DNA from 2 places in the Streptomyces sp. NPDC127038 genome. Region 2 is predicted to be linked to the other one. Evidence: riboswitches for the same ligand, from Rfam matches in the RefSeq annotation. Region 2 holds a riboswitch; the other holds the start of a gene.

Region 1 (7,600 bases), on a different contig from region 2:
CAATGTGATCGAGGTGCCCGGACGCACCGTCGACATCGTGGGAACGGGCGGCGACGGCGCGAAGACCGTCAACATCTCCACGATGTCCTCGATCGTGGTGGCCGGCACCGGCGCCAAGGTCGTCAAGCACGGCAACCGGGCCGCGTCCTCCGCGTCCGGGGCGTCGGACGTCCTGGAGAAGCTCGGCGTCAACCTCCAACTGCCGGTGAGCCGGGTCGCCCAGGTGGCGGAGGAGGCCGGGATCACCTTCTGCTTCGCGGTCAAGTTCCACCCGGCGCTGCGTCATGTGGCGGCGGCCCGCGGCCAGTTGGGCATCCGGACCACCTTCAACGTGCTCGGCCCGCTGACCAACCCGGCCCGGGTGAAGGCCCAGGCGGTCGGTGTCGCCGATCCCCGGATGGCGCCGATCGTGGCGGGCGTGTTCGCCGAGCGCGGCAACTCCTCGCTGGTCTTCCGCGGCGACGACGGTCTCGACGAGCTGACCACCACCGGGGGCTCCCACGTCTGGGTGGTCCGCGACGGCAAGGTCACCGAGGAGCGCTTCGACCCGCGGGACGTCGGGCTCCCCGTCGTCCCCGTGGAGGCGCTGCGCGGCGCCGACGCCTCGTACAACGCGGAGGTCGCCCGGCGCCTGCTGGACGGCGAGCAGGGGCCCGTACGCGACGCCGTCCTGCTGAACTCGGCGGCGGCCCTGGTGGCCCTCACACCGGGCGCGGGGCCGCTCGCCGGGCAGCTCCGCGACCAGATGGACCGGGCGGCCGAGGCGATCGACTCGGGCGCCGCCAGGCGCACCCTGGAGCGCTGGGTGGCCGCCAGCAACGCCTGATCCACCCGCCCGTCCCGCACGGGCGCCCGCGCGGGACGCAGTCCAGGATCCGGACTGCGTCTTGCGCGCGGAAGATCCTCTGGCAAGATGCTGTACCAGGTCATGAGTGACAGCCATCAGGCCCCGGCCGGCTGTCCGGCAACCCTCCGTCCGTGGCGGGGTGCCCCGGGTGAAGACCAGGTCGTAGGCAGCGAGGTCTACGGCAAGCGCGGACCCCTCCCGCTCTCCGGGCGGACCACCAGGGGTCCTGGTCGTTCGAGGGAGCCTTCTGTGAGCAAGCGAATGCGATAGGGCGTAGAGCCCCGCCCCCGCACACCCTTTTCACCTTTTCCCGCGCCCCGCCCGCCTCCCGGCGGCCGGTTCCCGCGGTGATCCCGCCTGCCTCTCACAGGAGCTCGCCATGTCTGTCTCCACCGTTGCCGCCGACCAGAGTGTTTGTGCCCCCCTGCCCGTTCTGGGCAGGGATGTCACCGTCCCCCTCGTCACCGGCGGCGAGGTGACCTACGCGGCCCTCGACTACGCGGCCAGCGCCCCCGCCCTCCAGCGGGTGTGGGACGACGTCGCCGCGTACGCGCCGTACTACGGCAGCGTCCACCGGGGCGCCGGCTACCTCTCGCAGCTGTCCACCGACCTCTTCGAGAACGCCCGCAGGACCGTGGAGGAGTTCCTCGGCTGCCGGGCCGGCGACCAGGTGGTCTTCACCCGGTCCACCACCGACTCGCTCAACCTGCTCGCCTCGGCCCTCCCGGCCGACTGCCAGGTCTTCGTCTTCGAGACCGAGCACCACGCCTCGCTGCTGCCCTGGCGCGAGGCCCGCGTGACCTACCTGAACGCCCCGCGCACCCCGGGCGAGGCCGTCGACACCCTGGAGCGCGCCCTCGCCGCCCGCGACCCCTACGGACCGGCCCTGGTCTGCGTCACCGGCGCCTCGAACGTCACCGGGGAGCTGTGGCCCGTACGGGAACTGGCCGCCGCCGCGCACGCCCACGGCGCCCGTATCGTCCTCGACGCCGCCCAGCTCGCCCCGCACCACCCCGTGTCGGTCGCCGACCTCGACGTCGACTGGGTCGCCTTCTCCGGGCACAAGCTGTACGCGCCCTTCGGCTCCGGCGTCCTCGCCGGCCGCTCCGACTGGCTGCGCGAGGCCGAGCCCTACCTCGCGGGCGGCGGCGCCAGCCGCAGGGTCAGCCGGCGCGCGGACGGCGGCGTGGACGTGGAGTGGCACGACAGCGCCGCCCGCCACGAGGCCGGCTCGCCCAACGTCATCGGCGCCTACTCGATCGCCTCGGCGTGCAAGGCGCTCACCGAGGAGGGCTTCGAGCGGATCGTCGCCCGCGAGCAGCACCTGATCCGCACCGTCCGCGCGGGCCTCGCCGAGGTTCCCGAGGTCCGGGTCCTCTCCCTGTTCGGCGACGACGCCCCGAGGGTCGGCGTCATCTCCTTCGTCGTCGAGGGCTGGAACAGCTCGCACTTCGCGGCCGCGCTCTCCGCCGAGTACGGCATCGGCGTCCGCGACGGCCTCTTCTGCGCCCACCCGCTCGTCCGCACCCTGCTCGGCAGCGCCCCGGAGACCCAGGGGGAGTGCGGAGCCCCGGAAGCGGCCCCCGGCGAGAAGTCCCTCAACGCCATCCGCGTCAGCTTCGGGGCGGGCACCCCCGACGAGCACGTCGAGCGGTTCGTCCGCGCGGTGCGCGAGCTCGTCAGGGACGGAGCCCGCTGGCAGTACCGCACCGAGGGCGGCCGCTGCGTCCCCGCGGTCTGACACCCGCGCCCACCCCGCCCGGAGGCGGCGCCGCGTCGGTCAGGAGTCGAGACCGATCGCGAACGCCGCCTCCAGGTCGTGCTGGGAGTACGTACGGAACGCCACGTGCGTGTCCGTCGCCTCGACGCCCGGGATCTTGCTGATCCGGCCGGGGATGACGTCCGCCAGGTCGTCGTGGGCCTGGACCCGGACCATGGCGATCAGGTCGTAGGTGCCGGTGACGGAGAAGACCTCGCTGACGCTCTCCAGGGACGCGATCGACTCGGCGATCTCGGGGATCCGGTCCACGCTGGTCTTGATGAGGACGATCGCGGTGATCACGGCTGGTTCTCTCCCTAGGGGGCCGCTGCTGGGGATCTCACCCTACTCGCGGTCCACCGGGCCCGGCCGCTCCAGCGGGGGCCCCGGGACCGGCCCCGGAGCGGGCACGGCCGCCCGGCGGCGGCGGAACCGCGCCCAGGCGTAGACGAAGCCCAGGGTGAAGCCCACCAGATGGGCCAGATAGGCCACCCCGGGGCCCGAGGAGCTGCGCCCCGCCGCCAGCCACTGGAGCGTGAACCAGAACGGCAGCACCACCCAGGCGGGGAACCGCAGCGGCAGGAAGAACAGGAACGGGAAGAGACTGGTCACCCGCGCCCTGGGGAACAGGTACAGGAACGCGCCGAGCACCGCGGAGATCGCCCCGGAGGCCCCGACCAGGGACTGCTGCGAGCTCGCGTTGGCGGCCGCGTAGCCGAGCAGGGCCAGATATCCGCAGCCCAGGTAGAAGAGGGCGAACTCCAGGTGTCCCATGCGCTCCTCGGTCATCAGCCCGAAGACGTAGAAGAACAGCATGTTGCCCAGGAGATGGAGCCAGCTGCCGTGGATGAACAGCGCGGTCGCGGGGGTGAACGCCTCGCCCGGAGCCCCGCCGAACAGGCCGGCCGGCACGACGCCCCAGCGGCGGAAGTACGCCCGCTGCGCGACCAGCAGTTCGTCCCCGGTGCCGTACGCGGGATCCAGGCCCGAGGCGGGTCCGATCACGAAGATCAGACAGCACAGGACGATCAGCCCGTACGTCACCGGCGCCGACCGTCCCCGCAGTGCCCTGCCGGCCGCCGCACTCCAATTGCCGATCATGGTACAGAGCATGACGTAAGCGGACCGATGCGCACGGAGTGCCTCGCCGCCGTGGACACCCGAGCGTCGAGTACCCGCCAGGCCGTAGGGTTACGAGCCAAAGGACCGGGAAATCCGGCGCCGGACGGACACGAGAAGGAAGCGGCTGCCCTATGACAGTTCCCCTGCCCGACGCCAAGACCCGCTGGCGCTGTGCCCTCTGCGGCAATCTCACGCGTTTCGACGTGACCCGTTCGTCGAAGGTCGTCGAGTATGTGCACCTGGACCTGGCCGGTGAGCCGAAGGTCGAGGAGCGCGAGGTGGTCAGTGAGACCATCGAGTCGGTGCGGTGCCGTTGGTGCAACGCGGTGGATCAGGTCGAACTCGTGGACAGGCCGGGCGCCGGCTCCTGAGGGAGCGGGCCCCGCACGGATATTGGGGTGAACGGATGGTGGAGACCACAGGCGGGGAGCCGGACGACGGCACCGCCGAGGTGCTCGACCGTCCGATGCCCGACGGCGTGCGCCGCCGGGTCGTACAGATCGTCTCGGACGGCTTCGGCGGGCTGACCGTCTCCGAACTGCCCGCGCAATTGAGGCAGTACGCCCGATTCGCTCCGAATCGCCGCGCCAAGTTCGCCGGCAACGCGATGGCGGCGGCGCTGGAGACGGACCCGCTCTTCAGACAGCGGATCGCCGAGAAGCTCAGAGAGGCGCAGCCCGAGCTCGTCGGCGCCCTCGACTCGGGCGCGCCGCCCCCGGCCGCGGATCCGCTGGACGTGGCGGCCGCGGCCTACGTCGTGCGTCCCGCCGGCTGGGTGAAGCTCGTGACCGCCGCGGGCGAGGAGGCCCTGCGGGCGGACGCCGAGCGCGCCGACGAGGAGTCCCGCGCCGAACTGGACCGGCTGCGCGCCGAACTGGCGGAGGCCCGCGGGCAGACCCGGGCCGAGACCGAACGGCTGCGCGCGGAGCTGGAGTCGGCCCGGAAGGAAGCGGAATCGCTTCACCGCAAGCTGCGCGGGGCCCTCAGCGACGTCAAGCGCGGCGAGGCGGCCCTGCGCAAGCTCCAGGCCGAGACGGAGGGGGCCAAGGCGGAGAGCCAGGCCCAGGTGTCCGCGGCCGAGAGCGAGACACGGCGGCTCAAGGCGCGTCTGTCGGAGGCCGAGGCCGCGCTGGAGGCCACCCGCAAGGCGGCCCGCGAGGGGCGCAGCGTCGAGGACATGCGGGTGCGGCTGCTGCTGGACACGGTCCTGGAGGCGGCCCAGGGGCTGCGCCGGGAACTGGCGCTGCCCCCCGTCTCCGTACGGCCCGCCGAGACGGTGGAGGCGGTCGAGCCGGGACGGATGACCCCGAAGGACATCGCGACCCGGGCACTGTCGGAGAACGACCCGGCGATCCTGGACCAGTTGCTCGCGCTGCCCCAGGCCCATCTGGTCGTCGACGGCTACAACGTCACCAAGACCGGCTATCCCCAGATGCCGCTGGAGAAGCAGCGGCTGCGGCTGCTCGGCCAGCTCTCGCAGCTGGCCGCGCAGACCGGCGCCGAGGTCACCTGTGTCTTCGACGGGGCCGAGCTGGCCGCCCCGGTGCTGCTCGCGCCTCCGCGCGGGGTGCGGGTGCTGTTCTCCAAGCCCGGCGTCACGGCGGACGAGCTGATCCGTCAGCTCGTGCGCGCCGAGCCGCCCGGCCGGCCGGTGATCGTCGTCTCGACCGACCGCGAGGTGGCCGACGGGATCGCCAAGGCGGGCGCCCGCCCGGTGGCGTCCGCGGTGCTCCTCAAGCGCTTCTCGCGCGGCTGAGCGGTTTCCCCCATGCGTCACGTACGCACCATGCATAACGTCTGCGGTTGATGCCCGGATTCGTCGTATCTTCACGCGACGTAGTGTCAAGCGGACATCACTGCTGGTGAGTTGATGGCAAAGAATGCGCTCGGTGACAAAGAATTTTCAGGTTTGGATTTGAACTGATCACAAGTAGGTCACTAGGGTCGTGCCTCGAACCTCCAACAGGGTGATCACTCATGGGGAGTGACGGTGGAGGGGCACCGCCCGTCGGCGTTTTCGGCAGGCGGCTGGAGGAAGAAGGAGCTCGCCTTCGTGGCGTCCCACCGTCGACCCAAGCAGCCGAGCCGCACCCGTGTGACCGTGCTCACCACCGCCGCCGCTGCCGCCGTTGTGCTCAGCGCCAACGCCGCCAACGCGGCCCCGTCCGAGAAGCCCAACAAGGACGAGGTCAAGACCAAGGTCGACAAGCTCTACCAGGAGGCCGAGCAGGCCACGGAGAAGCTCGACGGGGCCAAGGAGAAGCAGCAGAAGCTCCAGAAGGAGATCAGCGCACTCCAGGACAACGTCGCCCGCGGCCAGGACGAGCTCAACCAGCTCCGTGACGGCCTCGGTTCGATGGCCAGCGCCCAGTACCGCACCGGTGGCATCGACCCGTCCGTGGCGCTCTTCCTCTCCTCCAACCCGGACGACTTCCTGGACAAGGCCTCGGCCATGGACCAGCTGAGCGCCCAGCAGGTCGAGTCGCTCAAGAAGGTCCAGGAGAAGCAGCGTTCGCTCGCCCAGCAGCGCGCCGAGGCCTCCGCCAAGCTCAAGGACCTCGCCGACACCCGGGCCGAGCTCGCCAAGAAGAAGCAGGAAGTCCAGAGCAAGCTGGGTTCCGCGCAGAAGCTCCTGAACACGCTGACCGCGCAGGAGAAGGCGGCACTCGACACCCAGGAGCGGGAGCGGGCGACCCGCGCCAGCGAGCGCGTCGACCTCGGCACCACCAAGGCCGCCTCGGGCCGTGCCGGCGCCGCGTTCGCCGCCGCCCAGAGCGTCATCGGCTCCCCGTACGTCTACGGCGCCTCGGGCCCCAGCTCGTTCGACTGCTCCGGCCTCACCTCCTGGGCCTACGCCCAGGCCGGCGTGACCATACCCCGGACCTCCGAGGCCCAGGCCAACGCGGGCACCCGCATCTACTCGCAGAGCGACCTCCAGGTCGGCGACCTGGTCATCTTCTACGGCGACCAGCACCACGTCGGCCTCTACGCGGGCAACGGCCAGGTGCTGCACGCCCCGCACACCGGCGCGGTCGTCCGCTACGAGTCCATCGCCAACATGCCCTTCCAGTTCGGCGTCCGGATCTGATCCGCACGGGCGGGCCCGGCTCCGGCGCCCGCCCCCGGCGCTCTCCGCCGTTCCGCCCAAACGGGCGAATTGCGACAACTCGCGCTGACCCCACGCCCCGTCGGTGACCTGCGTCTCCGGCGGGGCGTCACTGTGCGTGCCCGCGGGGGTCTTTGGCCGGTGCGTGGTCGCGCGGTTACTGTCTGCCGCGTTCCCCCGACGGCGGGGGACCGTCAGCGGAAGGGAGTGCGGCCACCCGTGGGGTTCCATCGCCGCCTTGCACCGACCGGCTTCGACCGGGGCGTCGGCGCCTTCGGCGTCGCCGCCTGCGTGATGTCCGCCGCGGCCGCCGCGCTCGGCACCATGCCCGCCTCCGCGGCGCCCCGTGGCGACGCCAGGGCCGAGGTGGACCGCCTCTACGCCCAGGCGGAGAAGGCCACCGACGCGTACAACGCGGCCGACGAGCGCGGGGACGCGCTGCGCCGGCAGATCGGCACGGCGCAGGACGAGATCGCCCGGCAGCAGGACCGGGTCAACGCCATGCGCGACGAGCTGGGTTCGCTCGCCGGGGCGCAGTACCGCTCCGGAGGCCTCGACCCGTCCCTCGCGCTGCTCTTCTCCGCCGACCCGGACGACTACCTCGACAAGGCCTCCGCGCTCGACCGGATCAGCACCCGCCAGGCGGGCGAACTCAGGGACCTGCAGCTCGCGTTGCGCGACCTGGCGCAGGAACGCGAGGAGGCCCACGGAAAACTCGCCGAACTGGAGCGCAGCCGTACGGCGGTGGCACGGAACAAACGGGTCG
Region 2 (7,600 bases):
GGTCCTCGACGGCGCGGGCAGCACCCGCGGCCGGTCGGTGATCGCGAGGGCCCTGCTCACGGAGCCGGTCTACGCCCGCTTCGACAAGGCCACACCGGACGAGCAGCTGGCGATGCGCAAGGGCCAGCCGAACACCTTCCTGGTCTTCGACCGGCTGGGCATCGACCCCTTCACCGACCTGTTCGAGATCACCCTGCTCGCCGAGGGCACGGTGCGCGGGACCGGCGGTGTCCGCATCGCCGGCCACGACTGCTCCACCGACGTCCCCGGTCTGTACGCGGCCGGCGACACCGCGACCCGCGAGCTGATCTGCGGCGGCTTCACAGGCGGCGGCAGCCACAACGCCGCGTGGGCGGCGTCCTCGGGCAGCTGGGCGGGCCGGGGCGCCGCCACGTTCGCCGCCGGGCGCGGCCGTCCGGGCCGCGCCGTGCGCCCAGTGGGGACGGCGGGCCTGCGCCCCACCGGCGCGGTGAACGTCGGCCACCGCGAGGTCGTCACCGCCGTACAACGCGAGGTCCTGCCGTACGACCGCAACTACCTGCGACACGCGGACCGTCTGGAGCCGGCGCTGCGTTCGCTGCACGAGACGTGGTCCGCGGTCCGTGAAGGGCTCGGAGCGAGCGGCGAGACGCTGTTCCGGGCCAGGGAAGCGGCCGCGATGGTGGCCCACGGCCGCTGGATGTACCACGCGGCGCTGCAGCGCACCGAGTCGCGCGGTATGCACAAGCGGGCCGACCGGCCGGCGCAGGACCCGGCCCAGCACCACCGGCTGCTCACCGGTGGGCTGGACGAGGTCTGGAGCCGCCCGGAGGCGGTGCAACGGCAACTGGTCGCGAGCGGAGGCCGAGCCGCATGATCGAGATCGTCGACCCGGATCGCTGCATTGCCTGCGACCGGTGCATCGAGGTGTGCCCGACGCGCGTCTTCGATCGCGGCGCTGACGGCGTTCCGGTGATCGCGCGCCAGGACAGCTGCCAGACCTGCTTCCAGTGCGAGGCTTACTGCCCGACCGACGCGCTGTTCGTCGCCCCACTGGTGACCGCGGTCGCTCCCGGCTCGCGTTTCCGTGATGTGACAGAGCTCGAGGACTCCGGTCTGCTCGGCGGATACCGGCGTGAGCTCGGCTGGGGCAGGGGAAGGACGCTCGGCGCCCGCACCGCGGTCGGACCGGAGTATCCGGACTGACCGGACCGGAGTATCCGGACTGACCAGGGCCTGGATCGTCGCAGGATCCAGGCCCAGACTCCTGTACCCGGCCGAGGACGCCGGACACCGACCACGAAGAACGACTTGTCGCACGTCGCTCTGATGCTCCGCAAACGGGGACAGGGGATCGCAGATTCACAACCTGTCGTCCCGATGATGTCCCGACGGTGCGAGGAGACTTCGCGGGCGAGAGCCTGCGGGCCCTTTCGTCTGGGCCTTCTGCGGTGAGCACGCAGCTCGTCGGCACGTCATCCACGCGGATTCGACACCGTCGCCGCGTCCCGACGGTTGCAGTGGGAAACGTGTGGTGACCGTGTCGAGGCGGGCCGCCGTCCATCGGGGCGTCCGCGATGCGGGACGGCCCTCTTGACGCCGATGTCGGTCGGATCGACACTCACTGAGGGAATCCTAGTGAATAGGTAGGGAAATTATGAGGCGCTTGGAGTCGGTCACCGTCCGATGAGCCGTTCGCCTCTTCTGACCTCCCGCCGTCACATCGATCTGCTGCGTGTCTGCAGCGCCATCAACCCCCAGGGCTGAGCCGCGCCCATCCCGCACCGGAGACGCCCTCGGGCGTCGTGCCGTCCGGTGCGCACGGGAGAACTCCGCTCCCTCACCCGACGTCGCTTCCGCCGCGCGTACGTCCGCGCCCGCTCCCGGGGAGAGTCATGACTGTCACACCGCTGGCCGCCCACGCCGCCGACCGACCCGCGCCCGCCTTCCGGGGCCGGATCGGCCGGGACGCGCGCAGCGGCCACTACGCCGTTCCGGGCCGCTACCGCCTCCATCTGTCGACCGCCTGTCCCGGCGGCCTGCGCATCGCCGTCACCCACAGCCTGCTCGGCCTGGACACCGTCTGTCCGGCCACCTTCCTGCCCGCGGTCCCCGACTGCCCCGAGGGCGGCCACTCCGTCCTGCGTCCGTTGTACGAGGCCAGCGCCCACCGGTACCCCGGTCCGGCCGTCGCGCCGGTGCTCAGCGACGACTGGTCCGGGCGGATCGTCAGCACCCACGCCCCGGACATCATGCGCGACCTCGACCGCCGGTTTGGCGGCGACCGCCCCTCGCTCTACCCGTGCGGCGCGGAGTCGGAGATCGAGGCCGTCGAGTGGATGTGCGCGCAAGGCATCGAACAGGCCGCGCAGCACGCCGGATCGGCCGGTGGCGCGCCGGTGGAACGTGACACGGCACTTGGCATGCTGCTCGAAACGCTCGGGGCCCTGGAACGCTGGCTCGAAGGACGCACGTACCTGATCCGCGACGAAATCATCGCCGCCGACGTCGAGTTGTGGGTCGCCCTGGTCCAACTCGACACCGTGCACCGCAACCACCTCGACGCCTCAGCCGTCCAACGCATCGCCGACCACCCGACCCTGTGGGCCTACGCCCGCCGGCTCGCCGCCCACCCTGCCTTCGGCGGCCACCTCGACCTCGACGGCATCGAGCGCCGTCACCACGCCCGTTGCCAGGGCCTGGAGGCCGCCGGAGCGGCCGTGCGGATCCTGGACTGGGCAGCACACGCGGCCCGTTAGCCGTTCCACCTGGTGGACCGGCGTTGACATTCGTTCGGGCAATTGTCTTGACTATGGCCCAGAACGGTCATGAGTGTCAGCGACAAGCCCTGGCTTGCTGACTGGCAACCCTCGCTCCGCGGTGGGGTGCCCCAGGTGACGACCGGACCGAAGACGTTTCGGTAAGCGCGAGGCCCACACGGGCCGGAACAGTGATGGTGACGTCATGTACGCAGCTCCCAGGACGGCCACGCGCCGCTCCCAGGGCTGCGTACAGCCGTACCCGAACCCTCTCGTCGCCGATCGCGCCGTCGATCTGCTCCGCGTGAACAGCGCACTGTGTACCGCACCGGGCTGTGCCCGCTGTCGGGGCTGACACCTCCCCGCAGCCCCCGCACTCCCTGACGAACACCGCCCGTGCGGTGTGCCGTTGTCCTCCCCGCCCCCGGTACCTCACCGTCGTGTGCGCTTCCGCATGCCGCCGTGCTTCCGGGGTGTTCTCACCCAGCCGGAGCCCACCATGAGTGAACCCCCTGGCGCCACCGTCACCCTCCCCGAGGCGCCGACCGCCGACGAACCATCGAAAGCCCTCACTGCCCAGCGAGTTTTGACGCTGCGGCGCCCCGGACGCTGGATCGCCACTGCGGTCGTCCTCGTCCTGGTCGCCCAGTTCGTGCACGGACTGGTCTCCAACCCCTTCTACCAGTGGGACCGCTGGAGCTACTGGTTCCTGCGCCCCACCATCCTCGACGGCCTGCTGATCACCCTCGAAGTCACCGCCTACAGCGCGGTGCTCGGCCTGATCGGCGGCATCGTGCTCGCCCTGGCCCGGCTGTCGAGGAGCCCCGTGCTGCGCGCGGTCAGCTGGACCTACGTCTGGGCGCTGCGCTCCATCCCGCTCATCGTGGTACTGATCTTCCTCTACAACTTCAGTGCCCTGTACAAGACGTTGAGCGTCGGCATTCCCTTCGGCCCGGCCTTCTTCTCCTTCGACGAGTCGAAGCTCGCCACCGACATGGTCGTCGCCGTGATCGGCCTCAGCCTCAACGAGGCCGCCTACGCGGCCGAGGTCGTACGCGGGGGCATCCTCTCCGTCGACCAGGGCCAGCACGAGGCGGCCGCGGCGCTCGGCCTGCCGAAGGGCTACCAGTTCCGGAAGATCGTCTTTCCGCAGGCGCTGCGCTCGATCATCCCGAACTACGTCAACCAGCTCATCGGCCTGATCAAGGGCACCTCGCTGGTCTTCTACGTCTCTCTGCTCGACCTGTTCGGCTCGGCGCAGACCATGGGTTCCACCTACCCCGGCGACATCGTGCCGCTGCTGCTGGTCGTCACCGTCTGGTACCTGATCCTGACCAGCGTCGTCTCCGTCGTCCAGTTCTACGTCGAGCGGTACTACGCCCGCGGTGCCATTCGCAGCCTGCCGCCGACACCGCTGCAGAAGCTCCGCACCGGGCTCACCGACCTGCGGGCCCGCATCCGCCGGGAGGCCGCCGTATGACCGCCGACACCATCGAGGCCCTGGCGGACGTCGAGGCCGCCACCCTCGAGGTCCACGACGTGCACAAGTGGTACGGCACCCATCGGGTGCTGGACGGCGTCGACCTGACCGTCCGCCCCGGCGAGGTCACCGTGATCCTCGGCCCCTCGGGCTCCGGCAAGTCCACCCTGCTGCGGGTCATCAACCATCTGGAGAAGCCCGAGATCGGCCACGTCAGCATCAATGGCGAGCTGATCGGTGTGAAGCGACAGGGCGAGAGGCTCAAGGAGCTGAGCGAGCGCGCCATCCTCACCCAGCGCGGGCGGATCGGCTTCGTCTTCCAGAACTTCAACCTCTTCCCGCACCTCACCGTCCTGGACAACGTGGCCGCCGCCCCGGTCGCCACCGGCAGGCTCGGCAAGCCCGAAGCCCAGGAGCTCGCCCGCGAACTCCTCGGCCGGGTCGGCCTCGGCGACAAGACCGGCGCCTACCCGCGCCAGCTCTCCGGCGGCCAGCAGCAGCGCGTCGCCATCGCCCGCGCCCTCGCCCTGCGCCCCGGCGTCATCCTCTTCGACGAGCCCACCTCCGCCCTCGACCCCGAACTCGTCGGCGAAGTCCTCGCCGTCATCAAGGACCTGGCGACCAGCGGCACCACCCTTCTCATCGTCACCCACGAGATCGGCTTCGCCCGCGAGATCGCCGACCGGGTCGTCTTCATCGACAGCGGCAAGATCATCGAGCAGGGCCCGCCCTCCGAGGTCCTCGACAAGCCCCGGCACGAGCGGACCAGGGACTTCCTCAGCAAGGTCCTCTGACCCGCCGCACCCTTCAGACCTCCCCCCACGCCACCCTCATCACCTCCAGCGACAAGGAACGGCCATGCCCACCCAGTTCACCCGACGCAGCCTGATACGCGGCATCACCGCGGCGACCGCCGTCGCCTCCCTGGCCACCGGGCTCGCCGCCTGCGGTGGCAACAGCGACGCGGCCACCTCCACCGACAGCGCCAAGTCCGGCGAGGTCGTCATCGGACAGGTCTCCAACGGCGCCGCCAAGCAGACCTCCATCAAGGTCTCCGAGGTCAAGTCCATCAGCGCCGAACTGCCCGCCGCCGTCAAGAAGAGCGGCAAGCTGGAGATCGGCATCGGCGCCCTGCCGGCCGGCTTCCCGCCGCTGGCCTACGTGGGCAGCGACCAGAAGACCCTCACCGGCGCGGAACCCGACTTCGGCCGCCTGGTCGCCGCGGTCCTCGGCCTCCAGCCCGAGGTGAAGAACTCCACCTGGGAGAACCTCTTCGTCGGCATCGACAGCGGCAAGGTCGACGTGGCCTTCTCCAACGTCACCGACACCGAGGAGCGCAAGAAGAAGTACGAGTTCGCCTCCTACCGGCAGGACAACCTCGCCTTCGTGGTGCCGAAGAAGAGCACCTGGAACTTCGAAGACAACTACGAGAACCTCGCCGGCAAGACCGTCTCCGTCAGCTCTGGCACCAACCAGGAAAAGATCCTCCTGGAGTGGAAGGCGAAGCTGGCCAAGGAGGGCAAGAAGCTCACCGTCAAGTACTTCCAGGACAGCAACAGCGTCTACCTCGCCCTGTCCAGCGGCAAGATCGACGCGTACCTGGGCCCCAACCCCGGCATCGCGTACCACAACCGCCAGGTCGCGAACACGCCCAACGCCACCCGCACCGCAGGCACGTACTCCGGAGCCGGCGCGAGCCTGCAGGGCCTGATCGCGGCGACCGCGAAGAAGGACAGCGGCCTGGCGAAGCCGCTCGCCGACTCCATCAATTACCTGATCGAGAACGGTCAGTACGCCGAGTGGCTCAAGGCCTACAACCTCTCCAACGAGGCCGTCGCCAAGTCCGAGGTCAACCCGCCCGGACTGCCCCTCGACAACTCCTGACCATCGCGTGACCGGGACTCCGCCGCCGCCTCGCGGTGGAGTCCCCGCGCGCCGGACACCCGAGCCGCACCCCGGAGACTGCCACACCATGTCCGTGACCAGCATCGACGCCAGCTCCTCGCACATCCTGGACAACCCCGCCTGGGCCGCGCTTACCGGCCCCCACGCCCCCTTCGCCGAACGCATCGGCCGCGCCGCCCGCTACCGCGAGGACGTGGCACCCTTCCACGCCCTCTCCGACGAGGACGACCCGCGCGCCTGGGCCGACCTCGCCGCACTCGTCGGCCCTGGCGGCACCGCCGCGGTGCGGGGCGTCACCGAGGCGGCGGTGGGCTGGGAGGTCGTGCGCACCGGACACGGCGTCCAGCTCGTGGACACCTCCCTGCGCGCGGGGCCCGACCCTGAGGCCGTACGGCTCGGTCCCGACGACGTGCCCGAGATCCTCGACCTGGTCGCCCGCACCGAGCCGGGCCCCTATCTGCCGCGCACCGTCGAACTGGGCACCTACCTCGGCATCCGCCACGAGGGCCGGCTGATCGCAATGGCCGGCGAGCGGCTGCACCCGCCGGGCTGGACGGAGATCAGCGCCGTGTGCACCGACCCCGCCCACCGCGGCCGGGGCCTGGCCACCCGCCTGGTCCGTGCGGTCGCCGCCGGCATCAGGGAACGCGGCGAACGCCCCTTCCTGCACGCCGCGGCCACCAACGCGAACGCGATCCGGCTGTACGAGTCGATCGGGTTCACCCTGCGCCGCCGTACCGTCTTCTCGCTCGTCCGGCACACCGGGGCAGCCGCTCTGGAAGAAACGGCATAGCCGTGCCGTTGTCCTTGTCGAAGGTGAGTGCATGGTCCGCTCGGACGGAGGTGCGACACGTGACACGTGTACTGCGTGCCGTCCGCCTCCACTCCCGGCCCCACATCGACCTCCAGCGCGTGGCCGGCTCCCTCTGTAGCTCCTGACCCCGCTTCCCTAGCCGCCGTGTGCCCCGACTCCCGCGGGCCGGCGATCTCGTACGGACCTCCAGGAAGGCACCCTCGTGTCCGCAACTCCCGCTTCTCCCCTGCACCTTGCCGTGGCTCTCGACGGCACAGGCTGGCATCCCGCCTCCTGGCGCGAGCAAGTCGCCCGCCCCCGGTACCTGTTCACCGCCGGATACTGGGCCGACCTGGTCGCCGAGGCCGAACGCGGCCTGCTCGACTTCGTCACCCTCGAGGACGGCCTCGGCCTGCAGTCCTCTCACTACGGTGAGTTGGACGGCCGTACCGATCAGGTCCGCGGACGCCTGGACGCCGTACTGATCGCGTCCCGTATTGCACCCTTGACCCGGCATATCGGCCTGGTGCCGACCGTGATCGCCACCCACACGGAGCCGTTCCACATCTCCAAGGCGATCGCCACTCTCGACTACGTCAGCAGCGGCCGGGCCGGCCTGCGCGTGCAGATCTCGCCCCGGCCGCACGAGGCCGCGCACTTCGGTCGCCGCACCTTTCCACCGCT

What was found. A riboswitch is a leader RNA that binds a small molecule or an ion and turns the genes downstream of it on or off. The one in region 2 is predicted to bind S-adenosylmethionine.
Region 1: it holds a riboswitch for S-adenosylmethionine, as region 2 does, so the genes downstream of both, ACFWI4_RS18625 (aminotransferase class V-fold PLP-dependent enzyme) here and ACFWI4_RS15180 (amino acid ABC transporter permease) in region 2, are expected to answer to the same signal.

Annotation. Positions count from the first base shown of each region.
Region 1 is NZ_JBHXDQ010000024.1:17,270-24,869, forward strand. Features, by position in the region: gene trpD (anthranilate phosphoribosyltransferase) at 1-826, shown strand, start outside; SAM riboswitch class IV at 925-1,041, shown strand; gene ACFWI4_RS18625 (aminotransferase class V-fold PLP-dependent enzyme) at 1,227-2,588, shown strand; gene ACFWI4_RS18630 (Lrp/AsnC family transcriptional regulator) at 2,628-2,909, opposite strand; gene ACFWI4_RS18635 (rhomboid family intramembrane serine protease) at 2,952-3,707, opposite strand; gene ACFWI4_RS18640 (hypothetical protein) at 3,860-4,099, shown strand; gene ACFWI4_RS18645 (NYN domain-containing protein) at 4,135-5,484, shown strand; gene ACFWI4_RS18650 (NlpC/P60 family protein) at 5,782-6,816, shown strand; gene ACFWI4_RS18655 (NlpC/P60 family protein) at 7,054-7,600, shown strand, end outside.
Region 2 is NZ_JBHXDQ010000017.1:47,574-55,173, reverse strand. Features, by position in the region: gene ACFWI4_RS15200 (FAD-dependent oxidoreductase) at 1-856, shown strand, start outside; gene ACFWI4_RS15195 (4Fe-4S binding protein) at 853-1,185, shown strand; gene ACFWI4_RS15190 (putative leader peptide) at 1,666-1,746, shown strand; gene ACFWI4_RS15185 (glutathione S-transferase family protein) at 1,875-2,738, shown strand; SAM riboswitch class IV at 2,804-2,912, shown strand; gene ACFWI4_RS15180 (amino acid ABC transporter permease) at 3,238-4,218, shown strand; gene ACFWI4_RS15175 (amino acid ABC transporter ATP-binding protein) at 4,215-5,012, shown strand; gene ACFWI4_RS15170 (ABC transporter substrate-binding protein) at 5,077-6,102, shown strand; gene ACFWI4_RS15165 (GNAT family N-acetyltransferase) at 6,191-6,916, shown strand; gene ACFWI4_RS15160 (putative leader peptide) at 6,919-7,062, shown strand; gene ACFWI4_RS15155 (LLM class flavin-dependent oxidoreductase) at 7,140-7,600, shown strand, end outside.